Regions from separate parts of the Variovorax sp. HW608 genome, predicted to be linked through region 2. Evidence: predicted binding sites of a transcription regulator. Region 2 holds the regulator's gene; each other region holds the start of a gene.

Region 1 (4,197 bases), 3.8 Mb from region 2:
CGACCTCGGCGTCACCGTGGGCGACAAGCTGCGCGTCTCCACCGCCGCCGGGCGTGACAACACGCTCACGGTGACGGGGCTGTTCGACCTCGGCAACAAGGGGGCCAACCAGCGCACCACCTACGTGGCGCTGCGCACCGCGCAGAGCCTGCTGGGCCTCGTCGGCGGCGTCTCGAGCATCGACGTGACCGTTCGGGACGTGTACGCGGCCGAGGACATCGCGCGCCACATCACGGGCGCCACCGGGGTGGAGGCCGACAGCTGGATCGCGACCAATGCGCAGTTCTTCACTGCCGTCCAGGCGCAGAAGACCTCGAACACCACGATCCGCTTCTTCGTGGGACTGTCGGTGGCCTTCGGCATCGCGAGCGTGCTGGTGGTGTCGGTGGTGCAGAAGTCGCGCGAGATCGGCATCCTGCGGGCGATGGGCATCTCGCGCGGCCAGGTGCTGCGGGTGTTCCTGCTGCAGGGCGGCCTGCTCGGGCTCATGGGCTCCCTCGGCGGCTCGGGCATGGCGCTGGTGGCGCTGTGGCTGTGGCAGCGCTATGCGCGCAATCCCGATGGCACGCCCTTCTTCCCGGTGGAGATCGAGCCCGGCCTGTTCCTCCTCTCGATGCTGCTGGCGACCCTCACCGGCCTGGCGGCAGCCTTTGCGCCCGCGCTGCGAGCGGCGCGTCTCGATCCCGTGGTGGCGATCCGTGGCTGAACCGGTGGTTCGCATGCGCGGCGTGCGCAAGGCCTTTCACGTCGGCCTGCCGATCGAGACCGAGGTGCTGCACGGCATCGACCTGGACCTGGTGCCGGGCGAGTTCTGTGCCGTGATGGGCCCCTCGGGGTCGGGCAAGAGCACGCTGCTGAACATCATCGGCCTGCTGGACCGTCCGACCGCCGGCTCGCTGCGCATCTGCGGAGAGGAAACCGTGGGCCTGGACGACCAAGCGATCACCCGGCTGCGTGGGCACGGCATCGGCTTCGTCTTCCAGTATCACAACCTGCTCTCGGGCTTCACGGCCCTGGAAAACGTGATGATGCCGATGATCGGCAGTTCCGGCTTCAGCGAGCGGAGCATGGCCCGGCGGGCGGCGGGATTGCTCGACAGCGTCGGCCTGTCGAAGTGGCGTGACAACCTGGCCACCAATCTCAGCGGAGGGCAGCAGCAGCGGGTGGCGGTGGCGCGCGCGCTCGCGATGAATCCGCGCCTGCTACTGGCCGATGAACCGACCGGCAACCTGGACAGCCAGTCGGCCGACGCGGTGTTCTCGCTCTTGCACGAAGCCAATCGGGAGGAGGGCATGGCGGTCCTGTTCGTCACCCACAACGCGGTGCTGGCCGAGCGCTGCGACCGCATCGTGCGGGTCGTTGACGGCCGCCTGGTCAACCCCGCGTGATGAGCGCGATCAGGGCGCCTGACGCGCGCCCGCGGCTCATTCGATCGCCAGCGCGCCGCTGGGCAGCGTCACGCGAAGCGGCTTGCGCCCGGCCTCCGCCTCCGTCTTTTCGCCCTCGGTCGGCTGCTCGATCGCGCGCACCAGCAGGATGGGGACGGGCGCGATGCGCAGGATCTGCTCGGCGCTGCTGCCGAGGAACAAGCGCTTCGCCCCGCGGCGGCCGTGGGTGCCCAGCACGATCAGATCGGCCGGCCAGCTCGCGGCCTCGTTCGTGACGAGCTCGGGCACCGAGCCGTCGAGGTTGTCGCGCAGTATCGGATGCCAGGTGGGCGGACATTCGCTGCCGGATGATCTGGATCAAGCCGCATCGGCCAGTGCCGCGCTTGAGCTGCGTCAACCGCGATCGCGGCCTGCGCGCCATATCAGGGCCTCTGTTCAAGGACACCCCCCATATACCAGCAGATTCTCACGACGAGCTGTCTGCCGCCTTCGCGATTCGATCGACCCAGGGACGGCAAGGCCCCGCGCCGCGCTCACTGCGTGAAGGCCCGTGTCTTGACGCGCATCACGCTTTGCCTGAGTTGAATGGTGCCGCTTGCTGTCTGAATTGCGATGAATCAATCGAGGCGGAGTCACCTCCTCCTACGATCTCTTGCACGTGCAGGCGCTGCGCGCCTCGCGGGATCGAATCGGCAGATGCAACGCCAGTGGAAAGGTCGATCATGAAGACAGATGCCCAACTCAAGAAGGACGTGGAGAGCGAACTCGAGTGGGATCCGGCGATCAACGCAGCCCACGTCGGGGTCATGGTGGAGAACGGCGTGGTCACGCTCACCGGGCACCTCGGCACCTACGGGGAGAAGTTCCTGGTGGAGCGCGCGGTCCAGCGCGTGCAGGGCGTCAGGGCGCTTGCGCTCGAGCTGGATGTCAAGCTTGCGCCGAGTCACCAGCGAAGCGATTCCGAGATCGCGGCCGCTGCGGAAGATGCGCTGACGTGGAGCGCGCAGGTCCCTGCCGGCATCAGCCTGAAGGTCGAGCAGGGATGGGTCACGCTCAAGGGCGACGTGGAGTGGGAGTACCAGCGCAATGCGGCGGCGCGCGCCGTGCGCTCGCTCAAGGGGGTGGTGGGTGTCAGCAACAGCATCGTTCTGAGGCAGCGTGCCGCTCATTCCAATGTGGCGACCAAGATTCGCGAGGCATTGGTTCGCCAGGCCGAGAAGGAGGCAGAGGACATCGACGTGGTCATCGATGGATCCGAGGCGACACTGCGTGGCACCGTCCACTCGTGGGCGGAGCGTACGGCCGCGCAGGCTGCCGCATGGTCCGCCGTGGGCGTCACGAGTGTCGTCAACGAACTGAAGGTCGCGAACTGAGGTCCTGCGGCCGAGCTCGAGGCCATGCCGCCCGTCATGCCGCCGCCGATCGATCCCTGGCTCTGGGGGACGATCGCGATGGACGTTGCGATGGCGTCCCACGCCAGTCGCGACGCCCTGGAGGAACGGCGCCGGCAGCGCCTGCGCCGCCTGCTGGCCTGGGCCAGGGAGCGCTCGCCGTTCTACGGGCGTGTGCTGCGCAACCACGATGTCGACAGGGTCCGCCTCGAAGACCTGCCGGTGGCGAGGAAGTGCGAGCTGATGAGCCATTTCGACCAGTGGGTCACGGATCCCGCGATCCGGCTCGACGGCCTCTGCCGCTTCGTCTCGGATGCCAGCCGCATTGCCGAACCCTTCCTGGGCCGCTACCTGGCGTGGGAGAGCTCCGGCAGCAGCGGCGAGCCGGGTGTCTTCGTCCAGGACGATCTCGCACTCGCGGTGTGCGACGCACTCGACGCGGTACGTGGGCCGATGTCCCGGGCCATGCGGCAGCTCTTCGGCCCCTGGGCGTGGGGCGGGCAGATCGCGTTCGTCGGCGCGACGAACGGCCATTTCGCGAGCACGGTCTCGATCGAGCGGCTGCGGCGGCTCAATCCCGTGCTTTGGCAGCGCTTGCGCTGCATCTCGTTCATGCAGCCGACGGAGGCCATCGTCCGGGACATCGATGCCCTGGCGCCGACGGTCATCGCCACCTATCCGAGCGCGGCGGTGCTGTTGGCTGAAGAGCGGCTGGCCGGGCGGATGCGTACGGCCCTGCGCGAGGTGTGGACCGGTGGCGAGGATCTGTCGCCCGCCAAGCGCGACTTCATTCGCCGCGCCTTCGACTGCCGGCTGATCAACAGCTATGGGGCCTCGGAGTTTCTGTCGCTCGCCTTCGAGTGCGAACGGGGCGCCATGCACCTGAACTCCGATTGGGCCATCCTGGAATCGGTGGATGACCGGGGCCGCGCGGTGCCGGCCGGCGAAGCCGGCGCGACGGTGCTGCTGACGAATCTTTCCAACCACGTCCAGCCGATCATCCGATACGACCTGGGCGATCGCATCGTCGTGCATGCGGACCCATGCGCGTGCGGCTGCCATCTGCCCGTGATCGAGGTACAGGGTCGTTGCGAGGACACGCTCTGCCTGGGCAGCGAGCGCGCCGGTTCCGTCAAGGTGCTCCCGCTCGCATTGAGCACCGCGATCGAGGAGGGGGCCGGGCTGTTCGATTTCCAGCTCGTTCAGAAGGGGCCGTGCGATCTCCTGCTTTGCACCGGATCGCGCAGTGCCGATGCGGAACTCGCGCTCCGGAGGGCGCAGCGCGTGCTGGGCGAGTTCCTGCGATCGCAGGGGGCGACGGACGTGCGGATCGAGTGCCGATGTGGAGAGCCGGGGCGCGTCGGCCGCAGCGGCAAGGTGTCGCGGGTGGTGGGCGCTCCCGCGCCGTCGTTCAGTGG
Region 2 (4,197 bases):
GGCCGAGAAGAGCGTGGGCCTGTACGAGGCGCACAAGAAGGTCTACCCACGCTCCATCGACGGCGTCTTCGCGCGCTGGCGCTGGGTCATGGTGTTCGTCACCCAACTGGTGTTCTACGGCATGCCGTGGCTCGAGTGGGGGCAGCGGCAGGCGGTGCTCTTCGACCTGGCCACGCGGCGCTTCTACATCTTCGGGCTGGTGCTCTATCCGCAGGACCTGATCTACCTGACGGGGCTCTTGGTCATCTCGGCGCTCTCGCTCTTCCTCTTCACCGCGGTGGCGGGGCGCCTGTGGTGCGGCTATACCTGTCCGCAGACGGTCTATGCGGAGATCTTCCTGTGGATCGAGCAGAAGATCGAAGGCAACCGCGCCGCGCGCATGCGGCTGGACGACGGCGAGCTCTCGATCGAGAAGCTGGTCAAGAAGTGGTTCAAGCACGTGGTGTGGCTCGGCATCGCGGTGTGGACCGGCTTCACTTTCGTCGGCTACTTCACGCCGATACGCGATCTCGGCCTGGACTTCCTGCAGACGCGCATGAGCGGCTGGGAAGTCTTCTGGGTGCTGTTCTACGCCTTCGCGACCTATGGCAATGCGGGCTTCATGCGCGAGCAGGTCTGCAAGTACATGTGCCCGTACGCGCGCTTCCAGAGCGCGATGTTCGACCGCGACACGCTGATCGTGAGCTACGACACCGAGCGCGGCGAGCCTCGCGGCGTGCGGGCCAAGGGCGCGGATGCGCGGGCGCTGGGGCAGGGCGACTGCATCGACTGCTCGCTGTGCGTGCAGGTGTGTCCGACCGGCATCGACATCCGGCAGGGCCTGCAGTACGAGTGCATCGGCTGCGGCCTGTGCGTGGACGCCTGCAACACGGTGATGGACAAGCTCGCCTCGCCGCGCGGCCTGATCCGCTACGCCACGCAGAACAGCATGGCGGGGCACTGGTCATCGCGGCAGATGTTGCGCCGCGTGCTGCGGCCGCGGGTGCTGATCTACAGCGGCGTCCTGGTCGCGCTGTGCATCGGCCTGCTGGCCAGCCTGGTGATCCGCACGCCGCTCAAGGTGGACGTGGTGCGCGATCGCGGCACGCTGGCGCGCATCGCCGAAGGCGGCCGGATCGAGAACGTGTACCGCCTGCAGATCATGAACGCGACCGAAAAGACGCAGCACTACCGCATCGAGGCTCGCGGTCTCGACGGACTGCGCGCGTCGCCCGAACAGCCTGTGGAAGTGGGGCCTGCGCAGTCGCGCTGGGTCGCGGTGCGCCTCCAACTGCCGTATGGCGGCGCGGAGCCGGGTTCGCACCCGGTGTATTTCGACGTCCGCGCCGCCGAGGGCGGGGCGCAGGTTTCGGAGAAGGCGACCTTCATGGTGCCCCGTTGATGCGATTCAAGGAGATGACGATGAACGCAACGAACAAGAACGATGCAGTCACCAGCCAACCCTGGTGGCGCTACCCGCTGCTGTGGATGGTCCTGGCCGGTCCGGCGGTGGTGGTGGTCGCGAGCTTCGTCACGCTGTGGCTGGCCATGCGCTCGCCGGACCCGGTCGTCGCCGAGGACTACTATCGGCAGGGCATCGAAATCAACAAGACCCTGGCCGACAAGAAGCTGATGCCGGCCTTGAGCGGCCGCAACCATGCCGCGACGCCGGCGGACGATGTGCGGTGAAGGGTGCACCCAGCGGCCCGGCAGGGCCGGTTCCGCAGGTGTCTTGGATTGGTGGGCGGCGCCGATCAGCAGGCGGCCGGCGTGATGAGCCGGCGCAGGCCCTCGGCATCGACGATGCGCAGGTTGCGCTGCTGGACCTCGATGAGCCCCTCTTCCATGAACTTGGAGAGGGTGCGGCTCACGGTTTCGAGCTTGAGCCCGAGGTAGCTGCCGATCTCCTCGCGCGTCATGCGCAGCACGAGTTCGGAGCGCGAGAAGCCGCGCGCATGCAGGCGCTGCGCGAGATTGAGGAGGAAGGCCGCGAGGCGCTCTTCGGCGCGCATGCTGCCCAGCAGCATCATCACGCCGTGCTCGCGCACGATCTCGCGGCTCATGATCTGGTGCACGTGCCGTTGCAGCGCGGTCACCTCGCGCGAAAGCTCCTCGATGCGGTCGAAGGGCATCACGCAGACTTCGGAATCCTCCAGCGCCACCGCGTCGCAGGTGTGCTGGTCGTTGACGATGCCGTCGAGGCCGATGATCTCGCCGGCCATCTGGAAGCCCGTTACCTGGTCGCGGCCGTCCTGGCTCGCCACCCGGGTCTTGAAGACGCCGGTGCGGATCGCGTAGAGCGAGGTGAAGCGATCGCCGTTGCGAAAGAGCATCTCGCGGCGGCGGACCTTGCGCCGTTTGGCCACGATGTCGTCGATGCGTTGGAGCTCGGAGGGATCCAGCCCTACCGGCATGCAGAGCTCCCGCAGGTTGCAGCTCGAGCAGGCAACCTTGATGTTTTCGATTTTCATTGATGTACGTCGAGTATGTTGTTGATTCTGAAGCCGGGCGTGGCCGCGGGTGTTGATCCGCATCAATGATCGAGGAGCGTCCTGGCGGCATAGTGGCCGCAGACCGCCTTTGATCGCCTGCGATGAACTCTTTCCCTGCATTCGCGACCGCTTCACCTTCCCTGGAGCTGCCGTCGCCTGCCGTACTGCGGCGTTTCGACGTCTCCGGTCCACGTTATACCTCCTACCCGACGGCCGATCGATTCGTGGATGCTTTCACGGCCGACGACTACATCCAGGCGCTGCACCAGCGCAGCGCCACCGGGATGCACGGGCGGCCGCTCTCGCTGTACGTGCACCTGCCGTTCTGCGAATCGCTCTGTTACTACTGCGCGTGCAACAAGATCGTCACCCGCCACAAGCACTGGGCGGTCGAATACCTCGACTACCTGGAGCGCGAGCTGGCGCTGCAGGTCGCTGCGCTGGGTCGGGGGGCGGTGGTCAGCCAGGTGCATCTGGGGGGCGGCACGCCGACCTTCCTCGACGACGAGGGCCTCGGCAGGCTGCTCGCGATGCTCGGGCGCGAATTCACGCTTTCGCCGGAGCGGGAACAATCCATCGAGATCGACCCGCGCACCGTGGACGGCGCCCGGCTCGAGCGGCTGGCCAGGCTCGGCTTCAACCGGCTGAGCTTCGGCGTGCAGGATTTCGACCCGGACGTGCAGAAGGCGGTGCACCGCATCCAGCCCGCGGCCGAGGTCTTCGACCTGATGGCGAGCGCGCGTTCGCTGGGATTCCGCTCGATCAACATCGATCTCATCTACGGGCTGCCCAAGCAGAGCCGGGCCTCTTTCGACCGCACGCTCGCGCAGGTGTGCGACCTGCGGCCGGACCGGATCGCGCTCTATGCCTATGCGCATCTGCCGGAGCGCTTCAAGCCGCAGCGGCGCATCGCGGCAGAGGATCTGCCGGACGCGAAGACCAAGGTCGAGATGCTGTCGCGGGCGATCGCCGCCTTCACCGCCGCCGGCTACGTCTACATCGGCATGGACCATTTCGCGCTGCCGGACGACCCGCTCGCGATCGCCAAGCGGCAGGGCCGCCTGCATCGCAATTTCCAGGGCTACAGCACACAGCCGGACTGCGACCTGGTGGCGCTGGGCGTTTCGGCCATCGGGCGCGTCGGCGCGACCTACAGCCAGAACGCCAAGACGCTCGAGGAGTACTACGACCTGGTCGACCAGGGCCGCATTCCGGTGGTGCGCGGTCTGGCGCTCACACGGGACGATGTGCTTCGCCGGGCGGTGATCATGGCCATCATGTGCCAGGGCCAAGTGGACTTCGAGACCATCAGCCTCGCGCACCTGATCGATTTCAAGGACCATTTCGCGCACGAGCTCGCCGCGCTCGGACCGCTGGCCGCGCAGGGACTGGTGCGCGTGAGCGAGCGCGACCTCGAAGTCACGCCCACCGGCTGGTTCTTCGTGCGCGCCATCGCGATGGCGTTCGATCGCTACCTGCAGGCCGATCGCAACCGGTCGCGCTTCTCGCGGATCGTCTGAAGGATGCAGACCGGATTGCTCGGAGCGGGGCTCCTCATGGGGCTGGCCGGCGGGCCGCACTGCGTCGCGATGTGCGGCGCGGCCTGCGCTGGCGTCATCCGGATCGTGCGAGCGCCCGAAGGCGGTGCCGCTGCGCTGACCGGCCTGGGCATGCACGGGCAGGGGGCGACGCTGGCATTCCACGCAGGACGCATGCTGAGCTACGC
Region 3 (4,197 bases), 3.8 Mb from region 2:
AAGACGGTGGGAGGGAAGAAACGGCGCAGCGCCGTTTCGAAGTCGTTGCCGAACACCGGGTCCAGCAGTCGCAGATTGCTCATGGTAGCTCCTCGGGTCAAAAAGCTGACTGATCACGCGTGGGCCATTGCACCACGCGAAATTCAATGTAGGCCGCTGCAAGAGCAAGCGGCTTGATCTGGCTCAATCGGATCGCGCGCTCGGCGTGCCCGTTGACGAAGTACGGCGCTATCGGAGGCTCGCCGAGGCGGCCCTCAGATGCGCAAGCGGACTTGCCCGGCGCGCAGTACCCGCTCGTGGTCGATCGCGACCCGAAGGTGCAGGTGCCTCTGCTGTTCTGGCGCTCGGAATTCGGCGAGTACCCAGGGCGCATGGTGGCCGGCGTGGACGCATTGGCTGCGCGGGCACTCGAGCGGAGAAACCGCGGCGAGGGCCGTCCGCAGCGTCACGATCGACGGACGGATCGTTCCCGCGCCGGGCTCGTACGTGCGAGAGTCATAGCCGGCGCGTGCCGGGAATCATTCAGTTCCGATCTGGCCCGAAGCTTCCGACAGGGACGGGCGACGCACCGCGACATAGACCAGCCGCCGGTCGCGCATGACGAGCAGCGCGACATTGCGGCCGGGGAGCACCTTCGCCACGGCGCGCCGGTAGTCCTCGACGCGGTCCAGCCGTGTTTCGTTCAAGGCCACGATGAGGTCGCCGGGGCGCAGGCCTTCGCTGCGCGCGGCGCCCGTGGCTTCCCGGACCATCAGGCCGCCGTCGATGCCGAACTGGGCGCGCTGCGTGGCCGGCAACTCGCCCAGCGTCAGGCCCAGGCCATCGGCCCACTCGTCCAGGCTCTCCGGTCGCAAGGTACTTTCGTGCGTCACGCTTTCCGAGAGAACGACCGGGATCGGAACCGGTCCGCCTTGACGCCAGACCTCCAGAAGATGGCGACTGCGGGGCGGCTCGGCGGCGATCCGCTGCAGAAGGTCGGTGAAGCGGGCGACCGACACGCCGTCGAATGCGGTCACGACATCACCGCGTTTCAGGCCGGCCGCCTGTGCGGGACCGCGCGCATCCACGCGCACCACGAGGGCGCCTCTGGCGTCGGACAGGCCGAAAGCCTGCGCCAGCGCCGGGGTGACCTGCTGGAACTCGGCGCCGATGCGCGCCCGGCGCACATGCCCGCTCGACTTGAGTTCCATGGCGACCTTCATGGCGACGTTGATCGGCACCGAGAAGGAAAGCCCCATGTAGCCGCCGCTGCCGCTGTAGATCAGCGAGTTGATGGCAACGACCTCGCCGCGGCTGTTGAACAGCGGGCTGCCCGAGCTGCCCGGATTGATGGCCACATCGGTCTGGATGTACGGCACGCCGGCTGCGCCGATGAATCGATCGACGGCGCTGACCACGCCCGCCGTGACGCTGCCGTGAAAGCCGAAGGGGGCGCCGATGGCGGCAACCCAGTCGCCGGGAGAGAGCGTGGAGGAGTCGCCGATGGGAGGCGGCGTGAGGCCCTTGGCTTCGATCTTCAGCAAGCCGACGTCCGTGGGACGGTCGATCCCGACCACGCGGGCCAGGTAGATCCCGCCGTCATCGAGGCGCACCCGGACCTCGTCGACATTGGCCACCACATGGGCGGCGGTGAGGATCAGTCCGTCGCTACTCAGGGCCATGCCGGAGGCCAGGTCGCGGATCTGGCTGATGCGGGCTCTGGCCGGCAGCGGCCTTGCGAGCCGATCGGCAAAGTCCATCTCGGGTTCGAATTCCAGGTCGCCGTCGTCCATGCGCTCATCGGGGACTTCGCGCCCGATACGCAGCGTGGTGATGTCGACCACGCTCGTACGGCGGCTCGCCACGAGCGAAGAGAACGCGGGCGCGGTCGGCACGGCGTATTCCGCCGCGGCGGGCGAGCCGGCGAACTGGGCGGCTGGACCCGGGCCCCTGGATGCGCAGGCACAAAGCAGGCAGGTCGAAGCGAACAGCGCGAGGCGCAGGCGGAGCCCCGAGGCGCGCATGCCGACGGAAGAGACTTTCATGATCTTTCCATCGTCATGGGGAAGCACGCCGGCGGCATTGCGCTGAATCAAGTCGCGCAAGTGCACGAGGTGCACGAGGAATCGCGGCCCGAGTGCTGAGTTGACGCGGCGCAAGGCGCCGCGCCGAACCAGGGCGCAGACTGCCGGCGACCAAAGCGTTGAAAGGAACGGCCGTGCAGACCCCGAAGTCCATCCTGCTCCATCTCGACAGTTCGCCGCGCGCCACGGTGCGGATCCAGCTTGCGCGATCCTTGGCCGATGCCTTCGAAGCGGAGGTCACGGGCTTGCCCTGCACCCTGACGGCCCTGATGCGCTATCCGTACGCATTGAGCGCGGCGCCGGATGCGATCTCCATCATGAAGGAGCTCGACAAGGAACGCCGGGACAAGGCACTCGCCCTCTTCGTGGATGCCGCTGCCGGCTCGCCACGCCTGCATTGGGAAGAACCCATCGGCGACGAGCCCTGGGCGTTTGCCCGGCGGGCGCTGTATGCCGACCTGCTGGTCCTCGGCCAGCGCAATGAAGAGGATCCCGACGCGGCGGACCTGCCGCCGGAGTTCGTGTCCAGCGTGCTCGTCGAATGCGGCAAGCCCGCGTTGATCGTGCCCTACGCGGGAACCGTGGCGGCGGTCGGGCAGACCGTCCTCATCGCCTGGAAGGAAACGCGCGAGTCCGCTCGCGCCGTGACAGCCGCGCTGCCCTGGCTCTCGCGTGCGCGCTCCGTGCAGGTGGTGGCTTACGGCGAGGCGGCCGAAGCTTCACTGCGCAGGCTGCAGACCTATCTGCGGACGCAGGGCGTCGATGCCTCGGTACGAACGGGCGGGGTGGACGACGGCGAGATCGGCGAGCGCCTGTTGTCGCTCGCGGCCGATGTGGGTGCAGATCTCCTGGTGATGGGCTGCTACGGTCACAGCCGCGCGCGCGAATGGGTGGTCGGCGGCGCCACCCGTTCGATCCTGCAATCGATGACCTTGCCGGTGCTGATGGCGCATTGATTCATTATTGGCAGAGGGGATCGCATGCCCTGGACAACGGACCGCTTTCCCCCTGCCATGGCAGCGCTGTCGCCGGCGGCACGTGCCAAGGCGATCGAGATCGCCAATGCGCTACTTCTCTTGGGACATGAAGAAGGGATGGCGATCCGGATCGCCATCGCGAAGGCCAAGGAATGGGCGATACGTCACGGAGTCGACTTGCGCAGTTGAAGTTGGCGGCTGACGTCAGGTTGCAGACACGTCCGAGACCGCGGCCGGCAGCGTGAAATGATCGGTTCCGAGCACCACTGGCTGGGTCGGCTCACGACGATGGTGATGCAGTGCCACCTGTTCAATCACATCGAAGTGGTCTCTGCAGGCCTGAACGAGGCTGTCGCCGCCGCCAGTGGCGCCGAACAGATCGCGCAAGGTGTCTTCCGAGATCTCGGCGATCACTCGACGGCCACTGCGCCCCTCAGGATAGATCGGGAACAACACGCTTGCTCGATCGAAGCAATAGATCGCATCGGATTCCATGTTTGCGTACCCCAAAACGAAATGATCAAAGGGCCTCGTGCGTGCAGTTGGGAAGGCTTCCAATTTAGCGTTTGCAGATGATTTCGGGCCAAAGGGCGCCTCCCTCGGGGCTGTAGCGCCAGATGATCTTCCTGACCTTGGCCTTGCCCTTGAAGGCATCGTCCACATTGGCGTCTTCCGGAATCACGATCGTCTGTCCGACTTCCGGCAGCCGGCCAAGATACGGATGGTGAGACGTGCCAACCGGGAGTTCGAGCGGTGTCGCGGATCCCGAATAGATCGTGAGTCGCATGATGGCGTGCTCCTAAGGTCAAATGTCGAGGGGGACTCCACCACCGAATCGCGCGGCCCATCGGTCCCAAGCGTCCTGGCAGAGGGCGACGAAGGTTTGCGTCAACTCGCCCATGGCATGAAGCTGTGCCTGCTGGAGCTTTTCCGCCGAATCCTGAAACAAGCGTTGCCACCCAAGTGCGGAAAGCAGAAAGGCATCTTGAGGACGCGGCTGAGGCGATTCAGATTTATGCATAAGGACCCTCTTCGCACGGATAGCTTTCAATGCGCCATGAAGCCATCCTAGGCGCGTTGGTAGGGGCACCTGTTGATCTGCGTCAATGCAGCCGGGGAGCCTCGAAGGCGACCCGGGTGTCGCCGTCACACCAGCC
Region 4 (4,197 bases), 3.2 Mb from region 2:
CACCGACGGCGAAGACGATGTCGCCCGGCACGCGCATCCAGACCAGGGTCTCCATCACGCGGGAGTGCACGACCTCGGCCGAGCGGGCGAACCACAAGCCCTGCGTGACGCTGGCCCAGGCCTGGTAGATGCCGGCGGGCAGCAGCGACAGGAAAACCATCATGGCAAGGCCGATGTTGAGACTCCAGAACGCGGGCTTGAGCAGGCCGTCGGCGTGCAGCTGGCGCTCGTACAGGCCGCGCAGGCAGAACAGCATCAGCCCGATGCCCAGCATGCCGTAGACGCCGAAGAGCGCGGCATGGCCATGGGCGGGCGTCATGTTCAGGCCCTGGACGTAGTAGAGCGAAGCGGGCGGGTTGATGGCGAAGCCCAGCACGCCGGCGCCCACGGTGTTCCAGAAGCCGACGGCCACGAAGCACATGATCACCCACTTGTAGGCGGCGAGCCAGGGAATGGCCTTCGACCGGCGCCAGGTCTGGAGCGCCTCCAGGCCGATCAGGGTCAGCGGGACGACTTCGAGCGCGGAGAACACGGCGCCCACCGCGATCACCGAGGTCGGCGTGCCGGTGAAGTAGAGATGGTGCAGCGTTCCGAGGATGCCGCCGAAAAGGAACACGATGGTCTCGGCGATGATCGCGCGGTTGGCGCTTTCGGTGCGCACCAGGCCCAGGCGGGTGAAGATCAGCGCGACCACGGCGGTGGCGAACACCTCGAAGAATCCCTCCACCCACAGGTGCACCAGCCACCAGCGCCAGTACTCGACCATCGAATAGTGGGTGTGCTGTCCCCAGGCCAGCGAGGCGGAATAGAAGCCGCCGATGCAGGTCGCCGACAGGAACACCATCGCGATCAGGCCGCGCGATGACGACGGCTTGACCAGTGCGGGCCACAGCGCGCGGCCCAGCAGGAAGACCCAGAACAACAGGCCGACGAACAGCAGCAGCTGCCAGACGCGGCCCATGCTCGTGTACTCGAGGCCCTGGTTGCCGAGCCAGAACGAGAAGTCGACGCCGCGGTGCTGCAGGGTGCCGAGCCAGCCGGTCAGCGTCGAGCCGACGACGATGGCGATCAGGGCCCAGAAGAGCACGTCCACGCCGAGCTTCTGCAGCCTGGGTTCGCGACCGGACAAGAGCGGCGCGACGTAGAGGCCGGTCGCCAGCCAGGCGGTGGCGATCCAGAAGATGCCGATCTGCGTGTGCACCGTGCGGCTGACCACGTACGGCAGCATCTCGGCCAGCGGCAGCCCGAAGAACGACTGCCCCTCGACCGCGTAGTGGGCGGTGATGGCGCCCATGGCGATCTGCAGCAGCATGAGCCCGATCACCGCGAAGAAGTACTTCCGCGTGGCCTTCATGGAGGGCGTCGCAGCGGCGCCGAGCAGCGGATCCGCCTTGGGCGGCTCTGCCGCGGGCTCGTCCTTGCGGCTGCCGTGCAGCCACAGCATGGCGGCGATGGCCGCCAGGAGCAGGACGATGCTGACCATCGACCAGATCGCCGCGGAGCTGCTCATGGTATTGCCGACCAGCGGCTCATGCGGCCAGTTGCTGGTGTAGCTCAACCCCGTCTCGCCGGGCCGGTCGGTGGCCGCGGCCCAGGCGGTCCAGAAGAAGAAGGCGTTCAGGTCCTGGCGGTCGGCGCGATCGGGCACCATGCCGGGCGTCATGGCGTATTGGCCGCGCAGCGTCGCGGCCGATGCATCGTCGCCGAACAGCGCGTCATAGTGCGCCGCGACCTCGCGGATCGCTTGCGCGCGTTGGGCGGAAACGGTGATCACGCCGCTCGTGCTGTCGTAGGTGTTGCGCCGCATTTCGTCGACCACCGTGGCGTCGAGCGCACCGCGTTCCGATGCAGTCAGCGCGGAGGGCGCCTTGCGGTAGGCCTGCGCGTGACCATGCTGGAGCGCCACGGCCTCGCGGTGCAGCCAGTCGGCAGACCAGTCGGGCGCGACGTAGCTGCCATGGCCCCACAGGGAGCCGAGCTGCTGTCCGCCGGTCGACAGCCAGACCTGCTGGCCGCGCTGGATCTGCTCGCCCGTGAAGATCACATCGCCGTTGGAGGCGGTGACGGATGAAGGAATCGGGGGCGCGCTCAGGTAGATCTGGACGCCCAGGTAGCCCAGCGCACCGAACGACAGTACGAAGATGAAGGCGAGCCAGCGCCAGAGCCGGTTGTTGTTTCTCATGACATTCTTTCGGGTCATCGAGGAAGAGGAGGAAGAGGAGGGGTGTGCCCGGGACTCAGGCGCCGCCGCAGCCGCCGCAGCAACCGCCGCTCGCAGGCGCGTTGAGGGACGGGACCTTGGTGATGGCAACGCGCCACACCGCGGGGCCTTGCTCGAGGTAGTTCCAGGCGAAGCGGTCGGGCCAGTGCGCCTGGAACTGGGCATAGAGCGGCCTGGGATCGTGGTCGTTCACGAGTTCGATCGCGTGGCCGTCGTCGAGGGCGGCGAAGGTCGAGAAGATGTGCGAATGACGAAAGCGTGGTTCCAGAACCCGGACGTCGACGGTGGAGGAGAAGGCTGCTGATTTCACGGAGGTTTCCTTGTGTGGATGCGAACGGAACAGAAGGTGTATTTCGAATGCATCTATGCTAGGAAACGGTCCCCCGCGAAATGTTGATCCGCATCAAGCTATCCGTGGAAATCGGTATCGCGCACGAGCGCGCCCCTGGGCACGGCGCGCCGGCGTTGATGCCTCTACCGCACGCGCGGCGTCGCTTCGAGCTGTTCGGGCGTGGTGAAGTAGGCCGCGCTGGCCCCCATGCGGGCCCGGGCCTGTGCGAGTTCGTGCCGGCCGATCGTGCGCAGGTGCACCTCGTCCGGCCCGTCCATCAGGTGGAGCGCCCGGCCCCAGGTCCAGAAGAACGCGAGCGGCGTGTCGGGCGACAGACCCATGGCGCCGAACAGCTGCATCGATCGTTCCACGACCCGGCTCTGCAGCCGCGCGGCGACCACCTTGATGGCCGCGATCCGCGCGCGCAGCGCGCCGGGATCGCAAGTGCCTTGATCGAGCGACCAGGCCGCCTGCAGGACCAGCAGCCGTGCCTGCTCGATCTCGATGCGCGATTCGGCCAGCCAGTCCTGGATGTTGGCGTGGTCCCGAAGGTACTTGCCGAACGCCCGGCGCTCGAGCGCTCGCTCGCTCGCCATGGCGAGCGCCAGCTCGCACTGGCCGATCGTGCGCATGCAATGATGGATGCGCCCCGGCCCGAGTCGTGCCTGCGCCATCGCGAAGCCCTCGCCCCACTGGCCCAGCAGGTGGGATGCCGGCACCCGCACGTCGCCGAGCACGATCTCGCAGTGCCCTTCGGGGGCCAGGTGATGCACGACCGGAATGTTGCGCACCACGCGAACGCCGGGCGTGTCCATCGGCACCAGCACGATGCTGTGGGCGCGGTGCGCGTCCGGCGGATCGCCCTGCGGCCCCTCGTGATTGCGGCACATGACGATGAGCAGCCTGCAATGCGGGTGCGCCGCGCCGGTGATGAACCACTTGCGGCCATGCAGCACGAGCCAGTCGCCGTCGCGTCGCAGGGTGGTCTCGAGATTGGTCGGATCGGAGGAGGCCACATCGGGCTCGGACATGGCGAAGGCGGAGCGGATGCTGCCATCGAGCAGCGGCTCAAGCCAGGCGCGCCTCTGTTCCGGCGTGGCGAAGCGATGCAGCAGCTCCATGTTGCCGGTGTCGGGCGCGCTGCAGTTGAAGACCTCGGAGGCCCATGGCAGCCGCCCCATGATCTCCGCCAGCGGCGCGTAGTCGAGATGCGAGAGCCGGGTCCCGGGCTCGTCATCGCGCAGGCCGGGCAGGAACAGGTTCCAGAGGCCTTCTTCGCGCGCCAGCGCCTTCAGATCCTCGAGGAAGGGCGGCGGGAAGATGCCTTCCTGGACCGAACGATGCCACGCGGCGTTGTGCGGCACCACATAACGCGTCATGAAGGCGTCCAGACGCAGACGCCATTCGTTCGCGCGCGCTGAGAGGTCGAAATCCATGTATGGGGGGATCGGTGCCGTCAGGCGCCCGCGCCGCGGCGTCGTGCCATCTCCGCGCCCATCGCGCCCAGCGCGCGATCGTCGAGCAGCGCGGCGGCAGCCGGATAGGCGAGCTGCTCCTCGGCCTCGATGTGATCGCCATAGAGGCGCGCGAAGGCGTCGATCTCCGCTTCCCCGGCCGCCGGGATCGCCTGGATCTCTGCGCGCTC

What was found. Region 2 encodes FNR, which switches genes on or off when oxygen is low (the NO sensors DNR and NnrR bind a similar motif). Its sites were predicted from a motif close to TTGATNNNNATCAA; they were not measured.
Region 1: VAR608DRAFT_RS11355 (universal stress protein) is a predicted target of FNR. The motif match lies at 1,736-1,749, and genes of this name have one in related genera.
Region 3: VAR608DRAFT_RS11440 (universal stress protein) is a predicted target of FNR. The motif match lies at 2,062-2,075, and genes of this name have one in related genera.
Region 4: VAR608DRAFT_RS07875 (DUF2249 domain-containing protein) is a predicted target of FNR. The motif match lies at 2,615-2,628, and genes of this name have one in related genera.

The regions. Positions count from the first base shown of each region.
Region 1 is NZ_LT607803.1:2,423,689-2,427,885, forward strand. It holds gene VAR608DRAFT_RS11345 (FtsX-like permease family protein) at 1-706, shown strand, start outside; gene VAR608DRAFT_RS11350 (ABC transporter ATP-binding protein) at 720-1,388, shown strand; gene VAR608DRAFT_RS11355 (universal stress protein) at 1,425-1,676, opposite strand; gene VAR608DRAFT_RS11360 (BON domain-containing protein) at 2,111-2,761, shown strand; gene VAR608DRAFT_RS11365 (phenylacetate--CoA ligase family protein) at 2,786-4,197, shown strand, end outside; gene VAR608DRAFT_RS36950 (hypothetical protein) at 4,191-4,197, opposite strand, start outside.
Region 2 is NZ_LT607803.1:6,201,691-6,205,887, reverse strand. It holds gene ccoG (cytochrome c oxidase accessory protein CcoG) at 1-1,381, shown strand, start outside; gene VAR608DRAFT_RS29325 (FixH family protein) at 1,402-1,668, shown strand; gene fnr (fumarate/nitrate reduction transcriptional regulator Fnr) at 1,734-2,513, opposite strand; gene hemN (oxygen-independent coproporphyrinogen III oxidase) at 2,573-3,991, shown strand; gene VAR608DRAFT_RS29310 (sulfite exporter TauE/SafE family protein) at 3,995-4,197, shown strand, end outside.
Region 3 is NZ_LT607803.1:2,440,101-2,444,297, forward strand. It holds gene VAR608DRAFT_RS11430 (Hsp20/alpha crystallin family protein) at 1-83, opposite strand, end outside; gene VAR608DRAFT_RS11435 (trypsin-like peptidase domain-containing protein) at 519-2,024, opposite strand; gene VAR608DRAFT_RS11440 (universal stress protein) at 2,198-3,019, shown strand; gene VAR608DRAFT_RS11445 (hypothetical protein) at 3,077-3,229, shown strand; gene VAR608DRAFT_RS11450 (hypothetical protein) at 3,245-3,535, opposite strand; gene VAR608DRAFT_RS11455 (hypothetical protein) at 3,600-3,827, opposite strand.
Region 4 is NZ_LT607803.1:1,697,507-1,701,703, forward strand. It holds gene VAR608DRAFT_RS07870 (nitric-oxide reductase large subunit) at 1-2,182, opposite strand, end outside; gene VAR608DRAFT_RS07875 (DUF2249 domain-containing protein) at 2,238-2,531, opposite strand; gene VAR608DRAFT_RS07880 (acyl-CoA dehydrogenase family protein) at 2,696-3,988, opposite strand; gene VAR608DRAFT_RS07885 (hemerythrin domain-containing protein) at 4,009-4,197, opposite strand, start outside.